Regions from separate parts of the Anaerostipes rhamnosivorans genome, predicted to be linked through region 1. Evidence: riboswitches for the same ligand, from Rfam matches in the RefSeq annotation. Region 1 holds a riboswitch; each other region holds the start of a gene.
What was found. Region 1 has a riboswitch for cyclic di-GMP ahead of AR1Y2_RS00550 (SpaA isopeptide-forming pilin-related protein). Riboswitches for the same ligand answer to the same signal wherever they lie in the genome.
Positions count from the first base shown of each region.

Region 2: it holds a riboswitch for cyclic di-GMP, as region 1 does, so the genes downstream of both, AR1Y2_RS15900 (autotransporter outer membrane beta-barrel domain-containing protein) here and AR1Y2_RS00550 (SpaA isopeptide-forming pilin-related protein) in region 1, are expected to answer to the same signal.
Region 3: it holds a riboswitch for cyclic di-GMP, as region 1 does, so the genes downstream of both, AR1Y2_RS03085 (Ig-like domain-containing protein) here and AR1Y2_RS00550 (SpaA isopeptide-forming pilin-related protein) in region 1, are expected to answer to the same signal.

Region 1 is NZ_CP040058.1:107,224-115,150, forward strand. Features, by position in the region: gene AR1Y2_RS00545 (MSCRAMM family protein) at 1-2,448, shown strand, start outside; cyclic di-GMP riboswitch class I at 2,921-3,004, shown strand; gene AR1Y2_RS00550 (SpaA isopeptide-forming pilin-related protein) at 3,086-7,471, shown strand; gene AR1Y2_RS00555 (spore maturation protein) at 7,583-7,927, shown strand, end outside.
Region 2 is NZ_CP040058.1:3,226,031-3,233,957, reverse strand. Features, by position in the region: gene AR1Y2_RS15910 (DNA-directed RNA polymerase subunit alpha) at 1-488, shown strand, start outside; gene AR1Y2_RS15905 (bL17 family ribosomal protein) at 561-1,097, shown strand; gene AR1Y2_RS15900 (autotransporter outer membrane beta-barrel domain-containing protein) at 1,167-3,860, opposite strand; cyclic di-GMP riboswitch class I at 4,065-4,149, opposite strand; gene AR1Y2_RS15895 (energy-coupling factor transporter ATPase) at 4,275-5,126, shown strand; gene AR1Y2_RS15890 (energy-coupling factor transporter ATPase) at 5,111-5,974, shown strand; gene AR1Y2_RS15885 (energy-coupling factor transporter transmembrane component T family protein) at 5,967-6,779, shown strand; gene truA (tRNA pseudouridine(38-40) synthase TruA) at 6,795-7,553, shown strand; gene AR1Y2_RS15875 (anaerobic ribonucleoside-triphosphate reductase activating protein) at 7,554-7,927, shown strand, end outside.
Region 3 is NZ_CP040058.1:615,601-623,527, forward strand. Features, by position in the region: gene AR1Y2_RS03055 (lantibiotic immunity ABC transporter MutG family permease subunit) at 1-101, shown strand, start outside; gene AR1Y2_RS03060 (response regulator transcription factor) at 146-838, shown strand; gene AR1Y2_RS03065 (HAMP domain-containing sensor histidine kinase) at 856-2,286, shown strand; gene AR1Y2_RS03070 (ammonium transporter) at 2,440-3,678, opposite strand; gene AR1Y2_RS03075 (P-II family nitrogen regulator) at 3,814-4,152, opposite strand; gene AR1Y2_RS03080 (DMT family transporter) at 4,370-5,266, shown strand; cyclic di-GMP riboswitch class I at 5,382-5,467, shown strand; gene AR1Y2_RS03085 (Ig-like domain-containing protein) at 5,561-7,927, shown strand, end outside.

The DNA.
Region 1 (7,927 bases):
GATTCTAACTGGGGAGTCGGCTATCAGGAAGGCAAACTCGGACTTAAAAAATCTGGTGCCTTTGCCAGAGTGGATAATGATAATACCATCAAATGGACGGTTACCATTAATGAAAATCCTACAAAGACGGTAAATACAGATATCAAATTTAAAGATGTCCTGCCGGAAAGCCTGGAATATGTAGACGGCTCTTTTAATGCAAATTATAAAGGCAAAAATGATAAAAACGTCCAGGTAAATGGAAACGAATTAAACTATACGATCAAAGACCTTGGAAAAAACAAATGCACCATCACGTATACTACAAAGATCAAAGGCGGTGCACTCCAGTTTACTCAGAAAGCAGACGGAAGCTCACCTTCAATCTCTTTTAAGAATCATGTGTATCTTGAGTGGGATGGAAACAAACAGGATATTATAGGAACTGGAACAGTCAACATCCAGACATTTGTAACAAAAAAAGGAAGCTATAACAGCAGTAAGGATCAGTTTGACTGGACCATTTGGCTCAGATCAAAAGGTCTTTATATCCATAACATGACGGTCACAGAAAAACTTCCTGAAGGCCACAAGCTGGTGGAAGGAAGCCTCAAGTACGGAAGTACAGTTCTTGGGACAGAGAAAAGCACGGGACAGCCGTACTATGAAGTGAGCGGAAACAATCTCATCATTCATTTTCCAGAATTGATGCTGCCTACGGACCAGAATGATCTGACACTGAGCACGGAGACGGATGAGACAAAAGAAGAGACAAAACCGGAATCTGTAAAGGCGGTAAATGAAGTCAGCGTATCCGCAGATGAGTTTAAATCAGAATTAACAGCAAAAGCAGAAGTAAATGTAAGTTATACTCCGAATGTAGAAAAGACAACATCATATAAAAAAGGAAACTTTGTAGAGTGGACGGTCAATATCAACAAAAATAATGCGGTCCTGACAAAACAGAAAGCGGAGTTGACAGACACACTCCAGCCGGGGTTGGTCTACAGAGAAGGATCTGTAAAACTCTATGATGTGACAGATGGAAATAAAAAAGTCGCCGATGTAGCTGAAGATTATGATGAAACATCAGGAAAGATTGTGTTTACACTTCCGGAAGGCGTCGATCTGGCCCATCAATATAAGATGGTTTTCATCACAGATGTGACAACAGCTACAAAGAATGTAAAGAATACAGTCACATTTGATGCCAGTGCCAAAGAGACAAAAGCTACCAGCGGCAGTGTGCCATTGATCTTACAGGGCATGAACAGCGGGCTCACAGGAGACAATATCCGTTTCATCCTCAATAAAACGGATTCTGAAAATCAGGCTCCTTTGGAAGAGGTTGAATTCCAGCTTTACGATCATAACAGAGATAAAGTGGGAACTCCTCTGACCACAGACGCAAAGGGCAGGATTGCCTTTGATGCAGGACTGAAATATGGAAACACCTATTATCTGAAAGAAACAAAAGCGTTAGACGGTTATGTTCTGGACCAAAAAGAATATGAGCTGACCATCGGAGAAAAAGACTCAGGTCAGGTCCTTGTGCAGTTTGACGGCAAGGATTACAAGTTTACTACAGATGAAAACGGAACATTAAATTTTGATTTTACAGTAACCAACGATGCAAAAAGAGGCTCTGTACTGCTTAAGAAGGTTAGCAGTGAGAATGCTTCCGAGTCACTGGAAGGGGCGGAGTTCAGCATTTACAAGGAAAACGGTGAACTGGTAGCACAAGGACTCAGGACTGATGCCCAGGGAATGATCCAGTTTGATTATTTAAGGTTCGGCAGTTATTATTTTCAGGAGACAAAAGCACCGGAAGGATATAACCTGGACGCAGACACAAAATATACTTTTGAGATCAATGACCAGGCCGTGGAGACTCCGGTGACTGTTGAGGCTGAGAATCTCCCGACAAAGGTTGCTGTGCTCAAATTAGATGCACAGACAAAGAAGGCTCTCTCAGGAGCAAAGCTTCAGATCATCAAGGTTCAGGAAGATGGATCAGAGCAGACCGTTGAAGAATGGACTTCCACAGAAGAGGCTCATCAGGTTACAGGGAAACTAATCCCTGGGGAAACGTATTTTCTGCGGGAAACAGAGGCTCCATTTGGATATGAGCTTGCCGAGGATGTAGAGTTTACAGTCGAAGCCGGAGGAGAGCTCCAACAGATCGAGATGTACGACGAACCGTCACCGGAAGATCCATACTATGGAGACAACGAGGAAGAGACATCATCAACTGAGACAACGACAACCACAACAACTTATGAAGAACCAGAAGATTCCTATTACAAGGAAGAGAATAAGACCTCTAAGACTTCCAGTGAATCAGTGACCACTGTAACAGAGTCTGAGGTTTCCAGAACTGGAGACAGAAGTTATACAGCTTTATTCATTTTAGCTGCGGCAGGCGCGGCAGGTGCGGTATGGATCCTTGTAAGGAGAAGACGCAGATAATAAAACTTAACAGGAAAAGGGATACTTACTGAGGCGGACAGTTTCATAAGTATGAGTTATTTACCACTATTTCCGTCGCGCTTTTGAAATGCGCTCCTCCAATAGTGGTAAATAACTATCGTAGGTGGCGCCTTTTGTCTTGCAACAGCCATCTCCAGCAGACATTACGTCCATTTTCACCAGTTCGGAGGCCTTGCATTCGAAGGGACGTTAGTTTTTCTTCTTGAAGTAAAGACTCGTAGGCGGTGCGCATTGCGCAGTGAGGCTGTCTGAGCGTCAGCGAGTTCCGAACGGGCCGCCGGAGAGGCTTTGCTGAAAGTTAGAAAATCTTACGTCCCTGAGACAGCAAGCCGGAGAACTGGTGAAAATGCATCCCTTTTTGTTCCATAAGATAGTTCCGCAGGCGTGATGCACATATATGCGTAAGGAAATTACTTGACTTATTTTGGTAAACATAATATGCTTAAAGTAGCAAGTAAATAGGCAAACCTGCTGAAAAGCAGTGACGCAAAGCTAAAGGGCCTTGGCGGTAAAGCCGTGGCAGCCAGCTGCCTCATAAATGATTATTTATGTGTAGATTGAAAATCCATTGGGTTTTCAGTCTTTTTTGTTAATCATGAGAAATGGGGGATCTATTATGTTTAAGAAGAGAAAAGTAAGAAGAAAAGCGGCACTGATCTTTGTGGCAGTGTTCACGGTTGCGGCAATCCTGGGAAGCAATCACCTGAAGGGGTTGTCAGCGCAGGAAGAAGAGATGGCTCAGAACACAGGAACCACGGAACAGATGACAACAGAGGGTACAGAGTCAACAACGCAGGTCACCGAAGCAGAGAAAACCACAACGGCGGCCACAGAAAAGACGACAGAAGTTCAGGCCACAACACAGGCTGACACAAAAGTCCAAAAGGCGGCAACAGCTTCAACTGCAGAGACGAAGAAAAGGACTGCTGTTAACAAGAGTAAAGCTTCCAAAAGCGCTGTTATAATAAACGGAGATTTTACAAAGTTCCTTACAAAATTTGAGTTTAAGGACCAGAAAACAGGAGAGTCATTTTCTGACACTCATCCAGTGACAAAGGACAGCAGCGTTCTGATCCGCTATGAGTTTAAGATTCCGAACAATGTAAATATTGAGGGAGGCTCTACATATAAGCTGAAGCTTCCGAGTGTTTTTCATTTAGAAAACCTTACCGGTACGGCGAGAAAGCTCAATGAGAGCCAGCAGGCAGCGGTAGATGAGGTCCCGAACTGGACCATTCACAGTGACAATACGATTACGGTAGCATTTCCGAAGACGCTGACAGAATCCAACGTGGAAGGATATATACAGATCCAGTGCAGTGTGGATGCGGAAAAACTGGTTGACCAAGTGATCATCTTTGACCTGGGACAGCTGGAAGGCTATGGGAAAGAATATAAGACCGATGTGGAACCAGAGGTAACAAAGAAAAGCCCTAAGGTGAAAAAGTCAGGAACCCTGAACCGGGATGACCAGACCATCACCTGGAGTGTTACGGTGACTCCGGACGCAGGTGATAAAAATCTGAAGGGATACAAGCTTACCGATACATTTAAGAATCCAGAAGAGCAGGAATTTGTCAGCGGCTCCATGACGCTGGATGGGACTCCGGCTGCAGATCCCACACTGACGGAAAAGGGGTGGGAATATACATTTGGAGATGTTTCAGATGGGGATCATATAGTCACATATAAAACAAAGATCCCGGACAAGTATTTCGAGGACATGAAATACAATCAAAATGGATCTGCCCAAATCAATAATAATATAACGAATACTGTTAAAATAGAAACAGCGGACCAGAAAGGCGAAGCAAGTTCCACAGCTTCTGTCCGTGCGACACAGTATCAGTTTATTAAGACAAAAGATGAGAATGGTGCAAGGGGATATGATGAGGCAACGGACAGAACCTGGCTTGGGTATAAGCTGTCAGCGATATATGATAATGGAGGAAGGATTGTAGAACCGGTGTTGATCTCCGATCAGCTTCCTTCCGGCACTTACTTGAATGAAGAACAGAATACGCTGAGAGTTAACTACGGGGATAAGGATATTATCCTCAAAAAGGTCTCTGGCTCCGAGCCTGGAATCAACCAGTATACTTACGATGAGAAGACAAACATCCTGAAAATAAAGCTGGATCCTAAACAGACTTCCGCCAATGTTTATTATAAGATCTGGTTGGATACAGAGGGAAACCATGGAGAACTTTCTTCTAATCCCAAGAATAACGCAGTCATAACAATCGGTAACAATATTGAGTTGACTGAGTGGGAAGATGGATTTGGCTGGACTCCCGGATATGAAACGAAAAAAATAGATCTGAACAAGTCTGGCAGTCTGGTAAATAAGGATGGAAAGCAATTTATCGACTGGAAAGTAACGATTAACAAGAACCCTTCGAAAAATGTGACAGGGAATGTCGACTTTACAGATACTCTCGGAGACGGCTTGGAATATGTCAGCGGCAGCTTTAAAGCCAGCTATGGCGGTAAGGATTACACTGACCCTGTAGTCCAGGGCAACATCATTAAATATACGATTAAGAATCTGGGTAAAAATGTGTGTACCATCACATACCGCACAAAAATTACCAGCGATCTTGATCTGAAACAGATTGGGGACAGCACTACTCATACCGGGACAAAGTTTAGTAACCAGGTCAAGCTTTTCTGGGAGGATAAGGACAAAGAGACTTCCGGGCAGGGTGCAGTGACCATTAAAACAGACCTTAAAAAAAGCGGTGCTTATAATGCCAAAGAAGACAGATATGACTGGACGGTCACAGCAAATTCCTACGGTCTGGCATTTCAAAACTTTGTAATGACAGATAAGCTTCCGGAACATCATACTCTCGTAGATGGAAGCCTTAAGTTTGGAAATACTGTGCTCACGAAGGATCCAAACGCAACGGCGCCATACTATGAGGAGAACAATGGAACGATTGTGATCCATTTTCCGGGAGATCAGATTTTTACATCTGCCTCTAAGATCACACTGAGCACAACGACTGACCAGCCGAAAGAAAAGACAGTCACAGCCGTGAATACGGTCAGTGCGGCAGCGGATGAGATCAGCGGTGAATTGACTGCGAAAAGTACCGTAACCGTAACATTTACTCCGAGTGTGGAAAAAACTACATCCTACAAAAAAGGAAACTATGTAGAGTGGACTGTTGATATCAACAAGAATCACAAAGTGCTTACAAAGCAGAAAGCTAAGCTTACAGACAATCTTCCCGCAGGACTTACATATAGAATGGGTTCCGTAAGTTTGGTAGATAAAAGCAATAAGGATACAGTGATTTCAGGCGTTGAGGCAGAGTATGACGCCATTGACGGTAAGATCGTATTTACCCTGCCGGATGGTTTGAGCCTCGATCACTATTATCAAATGAAGTTTATCACAGATGTTACCACAGCCACCGGGGAGATCAAAAATACGATCACTCTGGATGCCAGCGCAGAAGAGGTTTCTTCCACAACGGAAGAGATCCCGCTTATTCTGGAAGGAGCCAGCAGTGGCTTAACCGGTGACAATATCCGCGTCATCGTTCAGAAAAACGAGGCCGGCACTACGTATCCTCTCGAAAATGTAGTATTTCAGTTGTATGATTCCAATAACAACAAAGTGGGTGATGAAAAGCGCACAGACGAAACTGGAAGAATTGCGTTTGATGCAGGCTTAAAGTATGAAAATACTTATTATTTAAGAGAAGTCCAGACTTTAGACGGATACGAACTCCCGGCGAAGGATTTTAAGTTAGAGATTGGACAGAAAGTGACAGGGCAGAGCAAAGTTGCCATTATATTTGACGGAACTACATACAGCTTTGAACCAGACAGCACTGGGACCTTAAACATTAAGCTGGGGATTGATAATATGGCTAAGAGGGGTTCTGTGGAACTTCTGAAAGTAAACTCTGAGGATGCCGCGGAAGTGCTGAAGGATGCGGAATTCAGTCTGCATAAGAAAGATGGCACGCTGATTGCTGAGAATCTGAAAACAGATGACCAGGGTAAAATTAAATATGATTATTTAAAATTCGGAGATTATTATTTCATGGAGACGAAAGCTCCAGAGGGATTCAAATTGGACAGCGGTAAAAAGTATGCGTTTACCATCAACGATGAAGCCATAAGTACACCGATCGTTATAACAGCAGAGAACGAAGCTAAGTATGGCTCTGTGGAGCTTAAGAAGCTTGACAGCGAAGATGAGACAAAGACTTTGGCAGGAGCGGAATTCAGCCTATACACCAAGGATGGAGTCCTGTTGGAGGAGGGCCTTAAAACTGATGAGAATGGTACACTTAAGCGTGGACATCTGAGATTCGGAGATTACTATTTTCAGGAGACGAAGGCACCGGAAGGGTATCACCTGAATGGAGATACAAAGTATGAGTTCACCATCAACGATGAGTCTGTGGAAACTCCGGCAGGGGTTTCTGTGGTGAATGTTCCGACGAAGGTTACCATCTCCAAACAAGATAGTGAAACAAAGGAACCTTTGGCGGATGCCAGGCTCCAGATCCTTAAAGTTGAAGCCAATGGCGCAGAAACCCTGGTTGAGCAGTGGACCTCTGACGGTACAGACCATGTGATCACTGCAAAGCTGGCCGTCGGACAGGAATATATTCTGCGGGAGATTGAAGCTCCGTTTGGCTATGAGAAAGCTGCTGACATCAGGTTCACAGTCAGTGAAGATGAGGAAATCCAGAATATTACCATGCTGGATGTGGCATCTGATGACGATGAATACAGAGGCAGTACAACAGAATCTTCCACCACATACACAGAGACAACATCCTCTGAGGATGAAGAGGATTCTTATTACAGAGACGGAGGATCCAAGACCTCCAGCAAAGTAATTGAAAATGAAACCACGGCCACGGAGGTGACCAGTACTGGAGATAATTCCAAGACGGCACTGCTTGCAGCCATTGCGGCAGCAGGAATCGGAATCATCTTGTTTGTAGTACGAAGAAGGAAGTATAAAAAATAACAGAAGTATATGCAGAGAAGCAGGCTGATGAACGCCTGCTTCTTTTTTAGGTATATGGGACAAGGGTTTGTGGATATATTATAGTATGAAGAAATAAGGCGGGACGTGAATGTGATTGTATCGCTATCCGGCATTATCATCCCCTTGATTTTGTTTGTTATTATTTTATATGGACTGATATCAAAAAAGGAAATGTACCAGCCGTTTCTGGAAGGGGTTCAGGATGGATTTAAGGTGGTTCTGGAAATCGCGCCGACACTTATTGCGCTTTTTCTGGCAGTCCAAATCTTCAGGACCTCAGGAGCATTGGATCTGCTGGTGTCTGCATTAACTCCGGTGGGAAAACTCTTGAGGATACCAAAGGACGTGCTCCCGGTAATCTTCGCAAAGCTGTTTTCATCCTCAGCGGCCACGGGATTCCTTCTGGATATCTTTAAGAATTTTGGTCCTGACTCA
Region 2 (7,927 bases), 470 kb from region 1:
CAGACAAGGACGGCAATTCTATTGATGAGATCGCTGTAGATGCAATCTATACACCGGTAGAACGTGTGAACTTGAAGGTGGAGAACACCCGTGTAGGACAGGTGACAGATTATGATAAGCTTACTTTGGATGTCTTTACAAACGGAACACTTTCACCGGACGAGGCGGTCAGCCTCGCTGCAAAAGTATTGTGCGAACACCTGAACCTGTTTGTTGATCTCTCTGAGAATGCCAAGACTGCTGAAGTTATGGTAGAAAAGGAAGACGACGAAAAAGAAAAGGTTCTGGAGATGAGCATTGACGAACTGGAATTATCCGTTCGTTCTTACAACTGCTTAAAGAGAGCGGGCATCAATACAGTAGAAGAACTGACCAACAAGACTTCAGAGGATATGATGAAAGTCCGAAACCTGGGCCGCAAGTCATTAGAAGAAGTTCTTGCAAAATTAAATGAACTTGGATTGGCACTGAATTCAGGGGACGAGTAAAAGATACAAAAAGACCCGCCTAGGCTGAAGGTATGAAGTAAGCATGGCGAAAAATCACAGGAGGTCATTACAATGGCAAAGTATAGAAAATTAGGAAGAACTTCTTCCCAGAGAAAAGCATTATTGCGTTCACAGGTAACAGATCTTTTATATAGAGGAAAGATCGTTACAACAGAGGCAAAAGCAAAAGAGATCCGCAAGATCGCTGAAAAACTGATCGCTATGGCAGTCAGAGAAAAAGATAACTTTGAGACAGTTACTGTCGATGCTAAAGTGGCAAAGAAAGACAGTGATGGAAAACGTGTCAAAGAAGTTGTAGACGGAAAGAAAGTTACTGTATATGAGACAGTAAAGAAGGAGATCACAAAGGATATGCCTTCCCGCCTTCATGCAAGAAGACAGATGTTAAAGGTATTATATCCGGTGAAAGAAGTTCCGACAGAACTTGCAGGAAAAAAAGCTAACACTAAGAATGTTGATCTGACAGAAAAGTTATTCAACGAGTATGCACCAAAGTATGCAGACAGAAACGGTGGATACACAAGGATCGTCAAGATCGCGCAGCGTAAAGGTGACGGTGCTTTAGAAGTATTAATTGAATTAGTTTAAGATCAGATATATAAAAAGTAGCAGAATTCGTTTCTGCTACTTTTTTATTGTACATATTATGAAATTAAATTATCTTTTCAAACGTCTTGTAAGAAGTACTCCGGAACAGATCAGACTTCCTGAGAGCACCATGAAAAGGGATGATAGATCATCTCTGTGGTCTCCAGTGGACGCTGTTTTCTTATAGGAAACAGCGTTGCTGTGTTCTGGAGCTGAAGTTTCTTTCTTAGAGACCGTGGCTTTGGATGAGGTACTCCGCCTGCCTATGGATGTCTGCTTCTGTTTGGAAGTGGTCATGTTTTCTCCAGTAGAAGAATTCTCAGTATTTTGTTCTGTTGTTGTGTCTGAGGAATCCTGTGTATCTTTGTAATCCAGAGAGTATATAGAAAACCGGTCAGTCTCAATTGTAACCTTGTCAGGATCGGGGTTTAAGTCTTTTAAAGTGTCAGTCTCATAAGTACCGTCTTCCCGTTGATGAAGCCGGATTACAAGGTATTCCCGGCCTTCCCTTTGGTATTCCTCCGGCACGTCAAAGGTAAGCATAAGCGGGGTTCCCACTGTGGGGATTTTTTCTTCCGTGCCGTCCGTTACTTTCAGGAGATTGATATCCAGGAGCATAGCCTGCTGGGCGGAAGTACGCTTCAGCTCCTTATTCAGCAGATCCTCTATCTTTTTGGAGGGGGAGGATACAGGCTCCGATTTTAAAATAATTTCTACAGTACTTCCGTCGGCAATCTTTTGGCTATCTTCTTCAGTAAGGAGTTCATCGGCTATATTATTTTCTATAGTCATATCGGGTACTTCGGGAGTCTTATCAACATTAATTGAACCGGAAGCAGTTCCAAAGGAAGCGATGTTCCAGGTTGCAGATTCGGAATCAGACTGATACTTAAGTTTTCCGTTTTTTAAGGTAAACCAGTTTTCTTTTGCGCCGGAGCCATTGAAGGCCACAGCTGTATCTCCTACGTCCAGGCCGGATGTCTTTAATGCAGTAGGCTTTGTTTGAGATTTTGGTTCAAAGGAGGATAGATTCAGTGTATGTTTTATATTCAATGTATTGAAATTAGCAATTCCGTCAAATGAGGACGTATTATCTTTGAGGATCAGTTCGGAGTCCGTATTGGAGGATAGTGATTCCCCTTTCATAAGAAGGCCTCCCCATAAGAACTCAACCTTGCTCTCTGAGACTGTCACGGTACTTTTCTCGGATGCTGCAAGGTCTTTAGCGTCTGCGTCATCGGTTTCACCGCCCGCGATATAATCTCCGTAATACATGGTACCTTTATACTCACATCCTTTCACATTGGAGAGGGAGATTGATGTCTGGGTGACTTTGGCGGACCCACCCTGACTTGACCCGCCTCCTCCAATGATCGTTCCCACAATGCTGCTGTCCTTCATGGTAACGGAGCTTGAACCCTTAACATCCGCATGGGAGCCGGAACCGTTGGCGGAACCTCCTCCGTTAAAGGCGGCAGCCACGAGATTGCCCCATTGCTCATCTACCGGGGAGACAGAGCCGGTCACGGTCAGGGAGACAGAGCCGTATACATCCGCAGAGCCCCCGCTGTATGAGGTTCCGCCGGATGTCACATAACCATAAATATTGGAACAGCCGGACATGACGGCGCTGACACTTCCTGTAACGTCGGCACACGCACTGTTGCTTGCATTGCCGGCACCCTGGAAAATCATCACTTCATTACCCTGGCCCTGGAAGGCCGTAGTTGTGGAACCTGCCTTTGCGCGGGCCTTGGCACCGTCCGCATACCCGCCTGCATAGACTTCACGTATGTCAACGTTTTTAAGCGTACAGGAAATCGATCCAGAAACGTCAGCAGTTGCAGAACCTGAGTCCTTTGATGTGGCAGATCCTCCGCCACGCAGAGAGTAGGTTCGTCCGGTTACGCTGAAGCTGACAGAGCCGGTGTTGGCCGAAGCGCTGTAGGAATTTGTGGTGTATGCATATCCGCCTCCGTAAAGATTTCCGTGGTTTCCAGACGGCACAGATGGAATATCAACTGTGACAGAGCCAGATACATTGGCGCTTGCGCTGCCTTTGGAAGCCATGGCATAACCTCCCCCGTAGACTTTGGAAGCGTTTACGGTACCGCTTATTGTGATGAGAACATTTCCGGTGACATCCGCAGGACCGGTGCCGTCAGAGTAACCACCGCCATATACGGAGGATACCTGAACATTCTGAATGACGATGCTGACATTGGACTTCACAGTTTTATTCTTTCCGCCGCCATAGATTGAAAAGCCAGAGGTCACCGGAGTTTCAGACAGCCGGGTTTGCCCTTTTGAGTCAAATACATATGCTTTGCCGTCAGAGTCTTTCTTTATTACAATAGGTGTCCCCTGAGCATACAGATTTGAGCCCTCGATCAGTATACCTGAATTCTCATCGGAGACAGTTTTTTTCGTTTTCTCCGTAGACCTGCCCGTGGATGTACTGCCGGCTGCGGTGACAGAAGACGGATCGCTTTGTTCCGGTACCAGCTGTTCTGTTGAGGATGCTTCAGTGGTCTGTTCCGTCTCAGACACTGCGTCAGTGGTTGGAGCTTGTGTCGGCGGCTGTGTGTTTGAAGCTGCCTCTTCGGTGGTTTTGTTCTGTGTCTCTGATACTGCGGAGGCCTGAGCCGCCTCTTTATTCTCCTTTGTTTCATCGGCTGCGTAACTTAGATTGCCGAGTGTTGCCACAATAAATGCCAAAAGCGTAGCCGCCAGCACAATGGTGTGTCTTTTCCATCTCTTCATAGTGATTCCCCCTTAAATGCCCCTTATGATCTTTTAATTAAACAAAAACTACATGCTGACGAAAAAAACTCCGGCAGAATACTGCCGGAGTCTATTTTATCTTTAAAATATACAACGTAAGATAAACTGCACATAAAAAGTGCAGTATAAGATCCATTGATAGAACTGTCAGATCAAATAGATCATGATGTCCTGTAGGTAAAATGGAGCAACCGGCTGCCATACCATAACATGGTTTAGGCCCTTGGCTTTGCGTCACCGGATTTCCCCGGTTTTGCCCATTTATAAAGGCCGCTCCCCGCGGTTCTTGTTTATATATCCAGTATATGATTTCGCTGCCGTAATGTCAATGAATACCTATTGTTTCCAGTGCATTTTATTGATATAATGGAGCATATGCCAAAGGAGAAACCAATGTCAATATTACAGATTAGAGATTTAATTCATCAATATATAACATATGGGGAGAAGGAAGAAGAGAATCAGACAGTCAACGCTGTGGACGGAGTGGATCTGACAGTGGAAAAGGGTGAATTCATTGCGATCCTTGGACACAATGGATCAGGGAAATCGTCCCTGGCGAAGCACATCAACGGACTGCTTCAGCCCACATCCGGTACCGTATATCTGAAAGGTATGGATACGAGAGATCCAAAGCAGATCCTTAGAATCCGCCAAAGTGCAGGTATTGTATTCCAGAACCCGGATAACCAGATTGTCGGTTCTGTGGTGGAGGAGGATGTGGCCTTTGGCCCGGAGAATATCGGGGTGCCCACAAGAGACATATGGAAACGTGTGGCGGGAGCCCTGGAGGGAGTTGGGATGACAGCCTATAAAAGCGCCAGCCCCAACCATTTATCCGGGGGACAGAAACAGCGGGTGGCTATTGCCGGCATCATGGCTATGGAGCCGGAGTGTATTGTGCTGGACGAGCCCACGGCGATGCTGGACCCCAAGGGGAGACGGGATGTGCTGTCTCTGGCCAGAGAGCTTAATGAGCAGAAAGAGATCACGATCATTTTGATTACGCATGATATGGAAGAAGTCCTGATGGCTGATAAGGTGTTTGTTATGGATCAGGGAAAGGTAGTCATGAACGGAACACCGAAGGAAGTCTTTGCCCATGTGAAGCAGCTCAAGGAATACGGATTGGAAGTGCCGTTTGCCTCAGAGCTTGCCTATGAGCTCAAGAAGGAAGGAATCAGGCTTTCTGATACGATAACGACAAGGGAAGAACTGGTGGAAGAGTTATGTCAATTAGTTTAGAAAAAGTAAGTTATATATATGAAGATAATTCCGATTTAAAAAAGCCTGCCCTGATTGATGTGGATCTAGAGATCGGAGAGGGAGAATTTATTGGGATTATCGGCCATACCGGATCGGGGAAGTCTACCCTGATCCAGCATCTGAACGGCTTGATGGAACCTACAAAGGGACATGTCTATTTTGAGGGGGAGAATATCCATGCCCAGGACTATGATATCAAAAGCCTCCGCGGCCAGGTGGGTCTCTGCTTCCAGTACCCGGAGCATCAGCTGTTTGAGACGACCATACTGGAGGACGTGTGTTTCGGTCCTATGAACTTTGGGGCTTCCAAAGAAGAGGCGCTGCAGGCTGCAAAAGAGGCGCTCAGAGATGTGGGAGTGGCAGAAGAGCTGTTTGAGAAGTCTCCTTTCGAGCTTTCCGGAGGGCAGAAGAGAAGAGCTGCCATTGCCGGTATCCTGGCTATGAAGCCGAAATACTTCATTCTGGATGAACCCACTGCAGGTCTGGATCCGGAAGGAAGAGTGCATCTGTTAAATCTTCTGAAGCGTCTGAATCAGGAGCAGGGCATCACGATCATCCTTGTGTCTCACAGCATGGAAGATATCGCATCCTATGTGGATCGGATGATCGTCATGAACCGGGGCCGACTGGAGTTTGACGGTGACAGGGAAGAGGTGTTCTCCCACCAGAAGGAACTGGAGCAGATGGGGCTGTCCGTTCCGTTTTTCCGTTATCTGGCCAATGATCTGAAGGAAAAGGGATTCCCTCTTGAGGGAGAGATCCTGACTCTTGAAGATGCCAAGACGGCGATCCTAGAAACATTAAAGAAGGAACAAACATATGATTAAAGATATTACCATAGGACAATATTACAGATCAGATTCTATTCTTCACCGGCTGGATCCGCGGGTGAAGCTTTTAGGGACGTTAATATATGTTGTAACACTGTTTTTCTCAAAATCTCCGCTGACCTATGCGGCATCCATACTGTTTCTTGCAGTGATGATCGGAATCTCCACAGTTCCGCTCTCCTTTATTGTCAGGGGATTGAAGGCAGTGGGTGTAATTCTGCTGTTCTCTGTGGTCATCAATATTTTCTTTATTCCGGGAGAGGCCATCGTTCATTTGGGCATTTTCAGGATCACCAAAGAAGGAGTTGTGACAGCTGTTTACCTGGGTACAAGACTGGTGATGCTGGTGCTGGGCACTTCCCTTATGACCTTCACCACCACACCCAACGAGCTGACAGATGGTCTGGAAAAGTCTCTGGGGTTTTTAAATATTATAAAAGTTCCTGTGCACGAAATCGCCATGATGATGTCCATTGCCCTGAGGTTTATTCCGATTCTCACGGAGGAGTTAGACAAGATCATGAAGGCGCAGACTGCCAGAGGAGTGGATTTTAAAAACGGAAGTTTCCTGCATCGGATGAAGAGTATGGTGCCTATCGTGGTGCCTCTCTTTGTGGCGGCAGTGAGAAGGGCCAATGACCTGGCAATGGCGATGGAATCCAGATGCTATCATGGCGGAGAGGGACGTACAAAGATGAAGCCTTTGCAATACCGCAGAAGAGATCTGCTGGCTTATCTGTACCTGTTTTTATTTCTGGCACTGATGGTTTACCTTGGATTTTTCTGCCCGGTAGGAAGATAGACGTGAGGTGGGCAGATGAAACGGATTAAGTTAGTAGTGGCATATGACGGTACAAATTACTGCGGATGGCAGATACAGCCCAAGGACGCAACCATAGAAGGGATACTCAATGAAAAGCTCAGCAGTCTCTTAGATGAGCAGATCACAGTGATCGGCGCCAGCCGCACTGACTCGGGAGTCCATGCCCTTGGCAATGTGGCAGTGTTTGATACCGACACAAAGATCGCGGGAGAGCGGATCGCCAGAGCATTGAACCAGAGACTTCCCGATGATGTTGTCATTCAATCATCGGAGGAAGTGCCGGGTGATTTTCACCCCAGATATCAGGATACACGAAAGACCTATGAGTACACTATTTACAACGCGGCATTTGACAATCCAGTTACCGCGAGACATCATCATTTTGTGTATGTACCGTTGGATTTCCAACGCATGAGCGAGGCTTCTCAGTATTTTCTGGGAGAGCATGATTTTCTCAGCTTTTCGACCACGGGAAGTCCTACAAAGACCACAGTGAGGACGATTTATGAGTGTGAAGTGAGACAGGAAGGACAATATATCACCATGAGGGTGACAGGAAACGGTTTCCTTTATAACATGGTGAGGATGATGGCCGGTACGTTAATCTCAATCGGAAGAGGGCGGAGAGAACCGGAGTGGATCAGGGAATTATTTGGGAATCCCAAAAGAGGAAAAGCTGGGCCAAATGCTCCGGCAAAGGGTCTTACCTTGATAAAGATACGCTATATGGATCAGGAGAAGGATGGAGATTAAATGAAGATCATGGGACTGCAAAAATCGACCCTGCTGGATTATCCAGGAAAAGTCGCCTGCACGGTTTTTACCGGCGGGTGTAATTTTTTTTGTCCATTCTGCCACAATGGGGAGCTGATTGCTTTACCGGCAGAAGAGAGGGGACTGCCAAGGGAGGAACTGGCAGCATTTCTAAAGAAACGGAAGGGGATCCTGGACGGTGTCTGTATCTCAGGAGGAGAACCGCTGATCCATCAGGAACTTCCGGATCTGTTAAGAGAGATCAAAGATCTCGGATATCTGGTAAAGCTGGATACCAACGGTAGTTTTCCTGACAGGCTCAGAAAGCTTGCCGGTGAGGGGCTATTGGATTATGTGGCCATGGATATTAAAAA
Region 3 (7,927 bases), 510 kb from region 1:
TGTTCACAGAATTCTCTGTCAGTATGGTTTTCTTAGTTATATTTTTATCTGGCGGTTTGTTTTGGTTCCGTAAATGGGAGGGGAGAAAAAACAGCGGATGATATCATCACTTTGTTTATGAAATAAAAGATTGGAGGGAAAACAAGTGAGTAGGATTTTGATCATTGATGATGAAAAAGACTTAGTCGCATTGCTGGAGAAAAAATTAAAAGCATCGGGGTATGAGGTTCTAACAGCATTTGACGGGGAAATGGGGATCCAGCTTGCAAAAAAAATGCCGGATTTGATCCTTCTCGATATTATGATGCCGGTTGCAGACGGCTTTGATGTATGCCGAAGGATACGGAGTGATGTCCTTTGTCCGATCATCTTTTTGAGCGCGAGGCAGTCTGAGACGGATAAGATTAAGGGTTTCACTCTTGGCGGAGACGATTTTATTACAAAGCCCTTTGGTTTAAGAGAAGTCATGGCAAGGATTGAGGCTAATATACGGCGCGAGAAGCGTTCCCAGTACATCAACACAGAAAATAAGAGAGCAAAACTTTATTTTGGACAGTTGACTTTGGATATACGGGAGCGATTGGTAAAGATCCAGAATGTAGATGTCCCTTTGACAAAAATTGAATATGAGATTGTAGAGTTTCTTGCCCTCCATGCCGGGCAGGTATTTACAAAAGAGCAGATTTATGAAAAAGTGTGGGGGTTTGACGGTGACGGAGATAATACAACGGTGGTAGAACGGATTAAGAGAATACGGGCAAAATTTTCATCCTCAGGCTCATCTGTTTCGTATATTGCTACCGTATGGGGCATCGGATATAAGTGGAATAAACTTTGAAAGGTGGTACAGGATGTATGAAACAACAGTCTCTTGTCACGCAGTTCCGCATGACACTTGTGTATATTATACTTTCGACGCTTTTTGTGTCGATGATCACTTATGCAGCGGCCGCATTTCTGTTTGTAAATGCTTTAAATAAAAAATCTATAAATCCAGAAAATCATTACGAACAACAGATTCCCAAGGTGGAGAACTATGTGCACGAGGAAGGAGCAGCAGTATTGTCTTCCAGGGGACAGGACAAGTTAAAAGAATTAGTCCACGGTGAGGGCTTTTTTTATCAGGCAGCAGACCATTCCGGCAATATAATGCATGGCACTTATGAAGAGCAGATTTTTGATTCACAACAGAAACTCTATCAGCGTCTCAACACTACATTCCACATAAAAGGGTTTTATGTTCACGTGATTCCGGTCATTGACCATATGGGTAAGATAAACGGCGCGGTCTCTTTAGTCTACAAGCTTAATCTGCCTGCGGTAAATAATAGCAGCCTATGGGTAAGCATCGCTTCCCTATTCCTTATATCTGCTCCATTTTTTTATATGATTCTGTTTACCATTTTATTTTCACGAAATTATGCAAAAAAAATATCTCATCCACTACAGGTTCTTGCGGATGGTTCCAGGCAGATTAAAATGAAGAATCTTGATTTTGATATTGATTACCATGCGGAGAATGAACTGGGAGAACTTTGTACAGCTTTTAATGAAATGAAAGAAGAATTGAAACAATCCTTGTCTGCACAGTGGAAACTTGAACAAGATCGTGTGGAGATCACAGAAGCCTTGGCACATGATCTGAAATCACCTTTGTCAATCATCAAGGCTTATTCCGAGGCATTGTCTGATGACACTGATGTGGATGAGGAGCAGAAGCAGTACCTCACAGTGATCGAAGAAAATATAGAAAAAAGTGTCTTATTAGTGAATCAAATGCAATATACTTCTGAACTCGAAAGTTCAGGAGCAGGAGTGGTGAAAGGTCCTGTTAATTTGCTGGAATTTCTTCAGCGTAAAATATATGATTATGATTTACAGGCAAGGAGAAAGAATATAAAGATGATTCTTGAGATACGAAATGATGAGATACCTGATACTGTTATCACAGATGTGAATAAATTGGAGAGGATACTGGACAATATTTTATCAAATAGTCTGCAGTATACCCCTGCAGGAGGGAAAATCCGTATTTTTGTTAAAAAGCATAATCAATTTATTGTTTACAGGATCAGTGACACAGGAATGGGATTCACTTCTATGGATATGGAAAAAGCATTCGAAAGATTTTATCGGGGGGACGAAGCACGCCAAAGTCAGGGCGGACATTCTGGATTGGGTTTATATATTGTAAAGCAGTTGTCTGAATTGTTGGGAGGATCTGTGAAGATAGAAAATTTGAGTTCTGGGGGCGCCTGTGTTTCATTCTCTCACAGCTGGCAGTAGATAGACAAAAGCCCCTGAGTTTGAATTCAGGGGCTTTTGTCGTCCAGTATATCATCGTAGTCTGTCAAAGAAGAGTCAACAGACAAGTAAAAACTAGTCAAATTCTTGTCATTTATATATCCGGAGGATAGGACCCCGGATATACCTGAAGTATTAGTGGTCACTCTTCAGAGGAAAGTCAGCATATCCGGAAATCCCATGTTCTGATATATCCATACCTGCGATTTCCTCTTCCTCGGAGGCACGAAGCCCGATGGTATGTTTCAGCCCTTGGAAGATCACGAGACCGCCGATTACACAGTATGCCGCGACGGCGAGAACTCCGATAAACTGTGCTTTGATGAAAGCGCCGCGGGTGATGTCCATAAGCTTTAACGCACTGCCGGTGGCGAAGAATGCCGTAAGCAGAGTCCCGATGACACCGCAGGCTAAATGTACGCCGCAGGCTCCGACTGGATCATCGATCTTTGCTTTTTTATCGAGAAATTCAATCATTGCCACAACTACAACCCCGCAGATGGCACCGATGGCGATGGCACCGTAGTTTGATACCACGTCACATCCGGCAGTGATACCTACAAGACCGGCAAGAGAGCCGTTTAATGTCATGGACACATCCGGTTTGCCGTAGCGTACCCATGTGATGACCAGGGCGACAAGGGTGGATGCAGCAGCAGCCAGGTTGGTGGTCATGGCGATGGAACCGAGGGTGTCAGTGGCGGCAGTTGTGGAACCGCAGTTGAATCCGAACCAGCAGAACCATAAAATAAAGACACCAAGTGCGCCTAATGCAATGTTATGGGCCGGGATAGCTCTTGGAGTTCCGTCGGCTTTGTATTTTCCGATACGGGGACCTACCGTGGCTGCCCCTACCAGTGCCAGCCATCCGCCGACTGAATGGACTGCAGTGGAGCCTGCGAAATCATGGAAGCCTAGATTGGACAGCCATCCGCCGCCCCAGATCCAGTGGCCGGTGATCGGATAAATGACCAGACTGATCAGGGCACTGTAAACCAAATAAGATGAAAACTTTGTACGCTCTGCCATGGCGCCGGAAACGATGGTGGCTGCTGTGGCACAGAATACAGTCTGGAAGATCATGAAGACCCCGGGGGTCAGATCTTTAAACTGCTGAAGATCAATGGATGTTGGGTTAAAGAAACCTGTGGTCCCGATGATCGGATTGTCTCCTCCGAACATGAGGGCAAACCCGATCACAAAGAAGCAAAGGGTTCCAAGGACAAAGTCCATTAAGTTTTTCATAATAATATTGCTTGAGTTTTTCGCTCTGGTGAACCCTGTCTCTACCATCGCAAATCCTGCCTGCATGAAGAAGACAAGGAAAGCCGCGATACAAGTCCATACGATATTCAATAACTGCTGAACGCTCATATACATATCCTCCTTTAAATAAAAAGGGGACAATGCCTGCCTGCCGTTACAAGGTTACTTGTAATGGCCTGACTGCATTATCCCCTTTGATAATGTTGTTTACACTTTATTGTTTCCATAATTCATGCATTCGGCTTATAAAGCGTCTTTACCGGTCTCGCCGGTACGGATCCGGATCGCCTCTTCCACTGGAGAGATAAAGATTTTACCGTCTCCGAATTCTCCAGTGCGGACAGTGTTTACAATATCCTTGGTCACCTCATCCACAACCTCCTCCGGCATCACAGATTCGACTTTGATCTTAGGAAGAAGATTTGAATTTAATTCATTTCCTCTGTATTTTTGGGTAAATCCTTTCTGATTTCCATACCCCATGATATTGGAGATCATAAGTCCGGAAACCTTGTGCGCTTCCAGGATGTGTTTTACATCCGTGAGCTTTTCAGGTTTGATGACCACAACAACTTTTTTCATCATAATATAATCCTCCTTTTTTCCATTGACATCAAAAAAGGCATTCCAATCGTGTGATCGGAACGCCTTTGTTCTTGATTGGTTCCCATTATACGCCTTGAACCCTGATTGTCAATAAAAAGTTAAAATGTATAAAAATAAATACAAATCAAAATGGTTCTTATTTGCCAGTGAAAACATGATAGAATGGGAGAAAACAAAAAGAGCGGAGGAAACGATGAAAAAAGATAATAAGGCGGTTATGGCAGGCCTTGCGGTGCTTGCCACGTTTTTATGGGGAAGTGCTTTCCCCAGCGTAAAATTAGGGTATGACATCTTTGGTATCAAAGGCAGTGATATTGGCAGCAAACTGCTGTTTGCGGGTATCAGGTTCGCAGCTGCGGGAATCATGGTGCTGGCTGTTTTGGGGGCCCAGAGCAGGAGAAAACCTCTGCCAAAAAAAGGTACATTTAAAAAGCTGCTGGCCCTGGGGATTCTCCAGACAACCATCCAGTATTACTTTTTTTATGTTGGCCTGGCCCACACCACAGGGGCCAAGGGGTCCATCATCAATTCGTTTACAGCCTTTTTCCCTGTCCTTTTAGCGCCGCTGTTTTTCAAAAACGACAAGCTGTCAGTGAAGAAGATCCTGGGCTGTGCGGTGGGACTGTCGGGAATCGTGCTGATCAATCTGCAGGGCGGGAGCCTTGGAGGCTTTGCCTGGAACGGAGAGGGATTTATCGTCATGGCGGCCCTTTCACAGAGTCTTGCGTCTATCTACAGTAAAAAGCTGGCCCAGTCCATGAATGTCATGCTGATCGCGGGCTATCAGCTTTTACTCGGAGGCGGCCTGCTTCTCGTCCTGGGTTACACAGGGAACGGAACGCTGACCTTCTCCAGTGCGGGTCTGCTTTTGCTGCTTTACATGGCGGTTCTCTCAGCAGTGGCATTCAGCGTCTGGACATGGCTTTTGTCCCACTATCAGGTCAGCTCCATTTCCATCTATAATCTCCTGATTCCAGTGTTCGGAACACTGTTATCCGGCCTGCTCTTAAGGGAAAATGTTTTTACTGTTGTCAACATGGCGTCCATCCTCCTTGTGTGTGGAGGTATCGTTGTGGTAAACAGGCAGTGAGAGCTGGAGAAAATATATTATCAGGATAAAAAAAGGTAAAAGAATACAGGATTCTTAAAGCCTTTTCATTGTATTTCTGTAGGAAATAAACTATACTGATGAGGTAAAGATAGATTTGAATATTGGGCAAAGCAGGCGAAAGCCTGTGACGCAAAGCTAAAGGGTCTAAGATTTTAGGGATTATGACAGCCAGCTGCAGTTTGTATGCATTGCGTTCAGGGGAGAAGGCAGTGCATTTTTTATTCTATAGGAATGATGTGTGGGCTTGCCCACTTTGTTTTGGAGGGAATTGGAATGAAAAAGATATGGAAGCGTTTCGCTGTATATATACTGACTTTGTCAATGGTGTTTTCCTGGGTGATCACACCTAATACGGTCATGGGAAGTGTGAAAAAACAGGGAGGTCTGGATACAGTGTATCTGACCAGCTCTATGAATTTTCCCACATCGGGAGACGGCAGTACGAAAGAAAGACCATTGAAGGATATAAACAAAGCATTTGATTTGGTGAATGATGGAGGAACCATTGTCATTGTCGACAACTATGTGCATCAGGGGAAGCTGACTACACCGGAGGACAAAATGCTCACGGTCAAGGGAGAAACTTCATCGGTGTTTATGTCACTGCGGTATGGTCTCGCACAGGGAAATGATTTAAAGTTTGACAGCATCCGGCTGGAAACACCATCTACAGAAGCAGATGGGCGTTGCTTTTATGCCAACGGATACTCTCTGACGATGACAGATTCTGTCCAGTGTTTTACTAACCAAAATGTCAATCAAAAAGCTTACATCTATGCCGGAAGCCCAGACGGATCAGAGATCTCCGGGAGACGGGCAGTCATTGACGTGGCGGGCGGTAACTTTGCCGGGATCTATGGGTATGGAAAAGGCAGAGCCAAGGTGGCAGATGGATCCGAGATCACGATTCGCTCCAATGCGGACACGGATCAGCTGGATACTGCTTTGGTACTGAATCTGTATTCAAGACAAAAGCTGCTGGGATCTATCCAAAATGTGGATCAGCTGAATATTACCTATCCGGTCAGTGTCTATACTTTGATCAATGTGAAGAATGTTTCGCTGAGTTCAACACTCACACTGACTACAGAAAATGGGACCACTTTAACTGGTGATATGGATTTGAACGGATCTGCTGTTTTGAATATAGATGCAGATTTGCATGTAAAAGGCAGGATCAGTGGATATGCCCAGGTACTGGCTTCCTTAGGCAGACAGATTATATCGGATGTGCCTGGGTCTGCCGGAATTCTGGAATTGAACAACAGTCAGCTGCCTTGGGAAATCCGCACAACGGTGACTGGCACGAATAAAATATGGCGGGTAGAAAAGAAATCATCGAAAAGCATCTATTACATTAATGGGAAGGATGGTGATGACAGCAATACAGGACAGTCTGAAGATCAGGCATTTGCATCTTTATCAAAAGCATTGCAGGCGGCTTCCACAGGAAGAGAAAATATAGTTTTTAAAATTGTAGGCGATACACAGGTAGATAAAGCTTTGGTTCTTTCTTTACCGGGACATTCGATTGAAGTTTCAGGAAACAAGAGTGCACCTGCCAAATTAACATTTACGCAGCCGCTGACCATTAAAGATTTTACTCAGATCCACGACCTTAAACTGGATTTTAGTGCCTGTAGCGGACGCGACGGCGTCATCATAAAAGGAGTCGGTGTTTCATTTGAGAACAATCTTACTATGGAGGGAACTCCGCCGGATATCAGATATGAGAGTGTACCAGATTCCCAGGATACTCAGCAGATGGATATTTTAAGCGGAAGCTATGGAACTATTAAGGACGAAAATAAAGAGGGAATCCTGATTCTTCATAACGGGGATATCCAGGGAAAGGTGCTGGGATGGCAGATGCTGGATTTAGCTCCGGATTCCCAGCAAAATGAGGAGATCGTTATTCATGGAGGTATCGAGGGGACAGAAGATCTTTACATCTACAGTTTGGATGATGCAGCAAAAGTAAATGGAGATATCCAGGTGTCGAATATGGACACCGATGGGGGTGACGCAAACCTGGTCATGACCAGCGGAAAAAAGATCACTGCGGAAATTTTCAGTACGCAGATTTCACTCACGATTCTTCCAGAAAACGGAACGATCGAGGAAGGAGTTTATCTAACGGCGGATACTCTGTCAGACGACACTATCACAAGAATTGTACTTATAGATACAGACGGTCACTTAATGAAAGTTGAGAAAGACGGCAGTAAATATACAGGGATTTTAAAGAAGGTCCCTCAGCTTGAAGCACCCGTAAATGTCAGATGGGATGAACAGGGAAACGGTAAACTTCAATGGGATAAGGTGCCCAATGCGGATTCCTATATAATTGAACTTTTTGAAGAAGGACAATATCTTACTACGGTCAAGAACATCAAGACAGAAACCTATGACTGTTCACAGTATTTCAACGGAAAAGGAACCTATCAGGCTAAGATCAGTGCAGTTGACAGCTCCAACCAATACTCTGACAGCCAAAAGACAGACAGCGGACTGCTTTCCTACCGCCCAAAAGCAAAATCGGTGATCCTTGGCGGAGGCGACAGGCAGATGATTGTAGGTGACACGATACATATCAGATCAAGAGTTCTTCCAGACGACGCAGATGACAGACTGATCTGG